DNA from 3 places in the Pseudoalteromonas aquimarina genome. Region 3 is predicted to be linked to each of the others. Evidence: predicted binding sites of a transcription regulator. Region 3 holds the regulator's gene; each other region holds the start of a gene.
The links. The regulator LexA, encoded in region 3, represses DNA repair genes until DNA is damaged. The targets are predictions, from matches to a motif close to TACTGTATNNNNATACAGTA.
Positions count from the first base shown of each region.

Region 1 (2,276 bases), on a different contig from region 3:
CGCTTTTACTGCTTTTTCTGCTTGGTTTGCCTTGTAGCCAAGCGCCATTAGTGCAGCAATAGCATCATCTTGCGCATTTCCTTTAATGGTAGGATCTTCCTGCATTTCTAAAATGGCACCATCAGTATACGGTGTAAACAGATCCATGCCCCAGTCTTTTAGCCGATCTTTCATTTCAAGTACTAAGCGCTCAGCAGTCTTTTTACCAACACCAGGCAATTTAACTAAGCTTGTTGCATCTTCGTTATGAACACATGCAACAAATTGCTCTGCAGACATACCCGATAAAATAGCAAGGCCCAGTTTTGGACCAACACCATTTGCTTTTAGTAATTCACGGAACAACGCGCGCTCAGTTTTATTATTAAAGCCAAACAATAATTGTGCATCTTCCCTTACTACAAAATGGGTGTAAACAACTGCTTCTTCACCTTCTTTCGGTAACTTATAAAAGCAGGTCATTGGCATATTCACTTCATAGCCCACACCACTTACTTCTAATAGAATTTCTGGGGGCTGTTTTTCAATTAAGATACCGCGTAATCGCCCTATCATCGTCTTAATCGTCCTCTTACTGTTTTACTTGCTTGGCCTGAGAGCTTTATTAAATGTTGCTGTGAATGACCATGGCATATTGCAATTGCTAATGCATCCGCGGCATCGGCTTGCGGCGTTCCTGGCAATTTTAAAAAACTTTTAACCATGTGTTGCACTTGAGACTTATCCGCGCCACCTGTGCCTACCACAGCTTGTTTAACTTGCCTTGCGGAATATTCGAATACATCTAACGATTGTAAAGAAGCTGCAACTATTGCAGCACCACGTGCCTGACCAAGCTTAAGCGCTGAATCGGGGTTTCTGGCCATAAACACTTGTTCAATCGCAAAACTATCAGGTTGATATTGCTCAATCAGTTGCGTTACACCTTGGAAAATAATTTTTAGGCGTTCAGCCATGGGCTTTTCGCCCATTTTAATACAGCCGCTGCCCAAGTATTCAAACTTCATGCCTTGCTGTTTAATTAAACCGTATCCGGTAAAGCGAGAGCCTGGATCGATACCAAGTATGATTGCCAAAAAGCACCTTCAGCGATTATTTTTATAATTGCTTTATAATGACCAATAACTGTATGGATTACCAGTGTTAATTCGATTATTTAAACTGCTTGCTCATTAAATAACACATCAGAGCTAGCTGCTGTAGGCTTTTCGCCATAGCCATTCAATCGGTCCTACAATAAATAACCTAAAGTAAATAAATGCGAAGGCCAGCTGTACAAACGAAAATACAACACACAAATACAGATAATCCATACGCGTTGCCTGATTTATAAAATCAACGTCGATGTATCTAAAAAATAAAGCAAATACGATAGATTGAAGAATATACAGTGAAAATGCCATGCGTCCTGCGGGAGCAAAAACAACATTGAAAAGCTGAACTTTAGCTACCAGTTTAATAATGATGTGGGCATATAAAAGCGCGCAAAATAAAGCAGATAAAGTCGCTAGTGCCATATTAAGCTCAACAAGTTCTGGAGATGTTACTCTTATAACAGCATCAATAATTGAAAGTATTAGTGTGATAGCAAATGTAAGCGTTAACTGTGTTTTTGTTAATCCTTCACGAAAGAAGTTATCCCGATATAAATAAACACCAAACAGCACAATGCCTGCAGTTACCCAGACAAAACAGACCAAACTGAAAACAAACATAATAGTTGTAAAAACAGCTTGTTGGATAAGCTGTGTACCATAACCAAGTTGCCATTCATTAACTATCTCGTAATACTGCTCGCTGCCTCGGTAAATTGGATCAGTTGGGATCAAGGAGAACACAAACAAAACCGCAAAACCAATCACAAAATAGGCTTTTGCTTTTCTCAATATAACATCTTGGTTATTACCTAATTCTCGATAAACTAAAAAACCTGCAAGAGCATAATTAACTAGAATGTCACCTGAAAATATCAATACGCTGTGAAGCACACCAAAAATTAATAACCATTTGAGGCGACTATGGAGTAGCGGTAACGCATTATCGCGCCCATGTTTGTCATACAAAATTGTCAGCCCCACACCAAATAATAAACAAAACAAAGTGCGAAATCGCCCATCGATAAAGACGGCGTTAATAACATCAATCGCCAAATCACTTATTGGCTGAGTTGGTAAAGGGCTATAACCAACTTCAAATAAAGCGTGGTAATAAATATTCATAAACAAAATGCCAATAACAGCAACACCACGCAAACTATCTAATACAGTAACTCGAGA
Region 1 covers NZ_JBMMUG010000001.1:1,009,581-1,011,856, forward strand. Annotated here, with positions in the region: gene ruvA (Holliday junction branch migration protein RuvA) at 1-555, opposite strand, end outside; gene ruvC (crossover junction endodeoxyribonuclease RuvC) at 552-1,076, opposite strand; gene AAEU29_RS04650 (DUF418 domain-containing protein) at 1,191-2,276, opposite strand, start outside.
Region 1: the regulator LexA is predicted to act here: its motif matches at 1,124-1,143, upstream of ruvC (crossover junction endodeoxyribonuclease RuvC).

Region 2 (2,276 bases), on a different contig from region 3:
GCAGGTTTAACCGTTAAAGAATATCCTTATTATGACTACGAGAATAAAGGCCTATTGTTTGACGAGATGATGGCGACACTTAAAACTGTTCCAAAAGGCGATATCGTTTTACTTCACGCATGTTGTCATAACCCAAGTGGTATGGACTTAAATGCTGAGCAATGGCAACAAGTTGCTGATCTTGCAAAAGAGGTTGGTTTTACTCCGTTAGTTGATATTGCATACCAAGGCTTTGGCACAAGTTTAGAAGATGACGCTGCAGGTCTTCGTTTATTAGCAGCTACAGTTGATGAAATGATTATCTGCTCATCATGCTCGAAAAACTTTGGTCTATACCGTGATCGTATTGGCGCATGTTCAATCATCTCAGAATCAAGTGCAGTTGCCGATATTGCCAACTCGGTGTTGTTAAGTGTGGTTCGAAGTATTTACTCGATGCCACCTGCACACGGTGCAACTATTGTTGATACTATCTTAGGCAGTGAAGAGCTAACTGCTGAGTGGCATCAAGAACTAGCTGAAATGCGCAATCGTATTAATGGTTTACGTAGCACGATTGTTGAAGCACTTCACAGCCGTGGTGTTGCACAAGATTTTTCATTTATTGAAAAGCAACACGGTATGTTTTCTTTCTTAAGCATTACGCCAGAACAAATCGAACGTTTACAAAAAGAGTATGCAATCTACATTGTTGGCTCAAGCCGTGTGAATGTTGCAGGTGTTAGTAAAGCAAACATTGACTACTTTGCAGATGCTGTAGCAACTGTAATTAAGTAAGATTGTTGATAATAAAAAGCCACCGATTAGGTGGCTTTTTTATTTAGCTGACTTTTTTAATATCAGTTACTTTTGCTTTGTTGTTTGGCGGGGTGGGCTTTCCGCCTTTAAGAGCAGCAATAAACTGATCTTTGCGTTTAGCCATTTCTAATGCTAACGCTTCATTTTGTTGATCACTCAGTGGAACATCTACTTCGCCTAACATGGCTTCAAGTGCTTCCGCGATGTCTAACATTTTGTCATATGCGTCCGCATCTTTTTTTGATGTAAATGTCATTCGTTCCACCCCATCTCTAACTACTTTGTAACATACCTCAACGGCCATATCGCACCTTTTTAACTGTTGTTTTATACAGTACTATATCAGTAACCATGAAAAAATAAAGTGTCTTTGTTGATCACAATTCCCTTTTTTATAAATTAATACCACTGTTTATCAAGAAACACCATGATAGCATTGCGATGACTAGTTCGTTGGATTAATCTAGCGTAATGAATTAGAAGGGAATAAATATTATGGCGATTGAACAAATTGTGAGTTTTTTAGGATGGTCAACGATTGTTAATATGGTGATTTTAAGCGTCAGCGCAGTGCTTTTATTACTTTTTCGCCAATCAATAATAACAATTCACAGTCAGCTTTTTAATGTAGAGCATAAAGCACTCAACTTACTTTATGTGCAGTATTTTGCGTTTTATAAAGTACTTATTGTATTCTTTAATTTAGTTCCGTACATGATACTGAAAGTAATTATTTGATTAAGATGAGCAGGTTTGTCCTACTCATCTTATAGATTCTTATTTTTTAATGCCTTCAATATGCAGATCAAAGTCAATTTGACCAAAATCCATCTTGTAACCAAAGTCTTTCATTTGAATCGATGTTGTGCCTGCAAAACCTGCGCGGTAACCACCCCATGGATCTTTACCTTCGCCAATTTTTTCAGCGTCGATAGTGATTTCTTTTTCAATACCTTGCAGTGACAAAATACCCGTTATAGCAAGTTTACCGTTGCCTAAATCAGTCACTTTTGTACTGTTGAAAGTTGCGGTTGAAAATTTCTTAACATCTAGAAAATCACTGTCACGTAAGTGCTTGTCACGCTCAGCATGGTTTGAATCAACACTGGTTGTATCAATGTTTACTGAAATTTTGCTCGCTTCAGGTTGTTTTTCATCGTAATTGAATTCACCAGAAAAGGTATTAAAGCGACCTGTTAGCCAGCTATAACCTAAGTGTTTAACTTTAAAATTAATCGAAGCGTGAGCGCCTTTTGTATCAATCACATAGTCGGCGGCCATTACCGGCATTGCAAAACTGCTAAGCGCAAGTGCTGATGCTAATAGAGTTTTCTTCATCGTCATTTTCCTTATAAATTTACTTAATCATTCGGCGCAAGGTGGCATCTTTATCGATAAAGTGATGCTTTAGCGCCGCTAAAATATGTATTACTACTATTGCCATTAAACTGTAAGCTGCATATTTATGAATGCTGCCA
Region 2 covers NZ_JBMMUG010000002.1:115,268-117,543, reverse strand. Annotated here, with positions in the region: gene AAEU29_RS05405 (amino acid aminotransferase) at 1-777, shown strand, start outside; gene AAEU29_RS05400 (YebG family protein) at 821-1,102, opposite strand; gene AAEU29_RS05395 (DUF6868 family protein) at 1,294-1,536, shown strand; gene AAEU29_RS05390 (YceI family protein) at 1,576-2,136, opposite strand; gene AAEU29_RS05385 (cytochrome b) at 2,156-2,276, opposite strand, start outside.
Region 2: the regulator LexA is predicted to act here: its motif matches at 1,116-1,135, upstream of AAEU29_RS05400 (YebG family protein).

Region 3 (2,276 bases):
ATTAACTCTTCTTTAGATAGAGTCAAATCAAGCGATGCTTTCTCAGCAGCTGCTGCTTGTGCTTTTTCTAGTTGCGCATTAACGAGCCATTGATCAAATTCAGCAGGCTCTTTTACTTCAACAACAACTGGCATAAAGCCATGGTCTTTACCGCACAGTTCAGCACATTGCCCACGATAGATACCGGTTTCATTAACACGTGTCCAAGCTTCATTGATAAAACCAGGATTGGCATCTTTTTTCACAGCAAATTCAGGCACCCACCAAGAGTGAATAACATCATCTGATGTCATTAAAAAACGTACCTTTTTGCCTTTTGGAATGATTAATGGCTTATCAACATCTAACAAATAGGTTTCTGTTTTTTCATCTTGATTGGTTATTTGCTCTCGAGGGGTTGATAACACCGAATAGAACGACACATCGTGGTCAAGGTATTCATAATGCCATTTCCATTGCGAGCCTGTGACTTTGATTGTCAGGTCCGCTTTGGTGGTGTCTTCCATTGCAATTAATGTTTTGGTGGCAGGAACCGCCATGGCAATCAAAATGACAAATGGAATTGCTGTCCACAAAATTTCAACTTTGGTACTTTCATGAAATTGGGCGGGAACAGCCCCTTTAGATTTACGGTGATGGATAATTGCCCAAAACATGATGGCAAATACGACTAATCCAATAACGCAACAGATATAAAATATGGTCATATGGAGCTCGTAAACATCACGGCTGATGTCCGTCACCCCAACAGGTAAGTTATATTGACTCGTCCCAACTGCTAAAAAAGGAAAGCTCAATAGTAACCATAAGGATAGTTTAACTAACCTCATGCTCGCTCCTTTGCTAATTATTATTATGTTGTTAGGAAATGGTCAGTGAAAGTTAATGTGATTTGATCACACGACGCACTACAGCATCACTCCATTTTCTTTATTATATTTTGTTTTCAAAGCCCGCACTTAAGCTCAAAGAAAACAAAGGTTACTACTAAGGTCTAGTAAACGATTAATTTTTACGCAAGTCAAATTTAAGATAAATTTTTTATAAATCTACAAGTTAGCGATATTTAAGTAAGGGGATTTGACACTAGAAATGTGTTGTTAAGAAGTGTTTGCTTAGTTTATAAGGCTAGTAACATTAGCGACTAGCCTTACTTATTAACTGTTTTTATTTACATCCAATCTGCGTTTCGAATAACGCCAACAGCTAATCCTTCAATATTAAAGTGATCGTGCTCTAAATCGACTTTGATGGTATCAAATGCTTCATTTTCAGCATGTAGTAACACATGCTTACCTGCTTTTTCAAAGCGCTTAACCGTTACATCTTCATCTACGCGCGCGACAACAACTTGCCCATTATTAGCAACAGGAGTTCGGTGAACAGCTAATAAATCACCATCCATAATGCCAATATCTTTCATACTCTCACCTTTAACGCGAAGTAAGAAATCAGCACATGGATTGAAAAGATTGGGATCCACTTGATAATGACTTTCAATATGTTCATGAGCCAAAATTGGTGAGCCCGCTGCTACTTGACCAATTAGCGGCAAACCTAGTTGCTCTGGCTCTTCCTCTTCAACTAAACGAATACCTCGACTCGCGCCAGGTACCATCTCAATCACCCCTTTTTTAGCAAGAGCCTTAAGATGTTCCTCTGCTGCATTGGCACTTTTAAATCCTAATGTAGAGGCAATTTCAGCACGCGTTGGGGGCATGCCGGTATCTTTAATAAATACTTTAACAAGCTCTAAAATTTGCGCTTGGCGTTTAGTTAATGGTCTCATTCACTGGTTTTCCATACAGTACAGGTAACTGTGAGTATATACAGTTGTTACTATTTCGCAACTTTTAATTCTTTGATAATTCGCGCTATGCTTAATAATTACATTTCTTTTAGAAACTTTTGTATAAGCAAGAAAATAATGCTTACAGTTGTACACTCAATTGCTTTATTTTTATTCTGGCATGACCAGTTATTTAATCTTTTTACGTTAACTGGTATGCTAGCGCCCCTTTTTGTTTTAGGTTGGTTATATGAATTTGGTTAGTACTCTGATTCAATGGTTCGCAAACGGTATGAACAAGCTTTTTGTGCGTTCTAAAATTGTACCGGAACACCCTTTGGACAATCTTGGTATTGATGTAAATAAGCCAACCGTTTATATCACTTTATTAAATTCGTTTGCTGATGCAGCAGTACTAAAAACCACTTGTAACAAGTTAGGACTACCTGACCCGCAAACTAATCAACAGATTGGCTCAAAACAAGTT
Region 3 covers NZ_JBMMUG010000005.1:204,832-207,107, forward strand. Annotated here, with positions in the region: gene coxB (cytochrome c oxidase subunit II) at 1-830, opposite strand, end outside; gene lexA (transcriptional repressor LexA) at 1,172-1,789, opposite strand; gene plsB (glycerol-3-phosphate 1-O-acyltransferase PlsB) at 2,040-2,276, shown strand, end outside.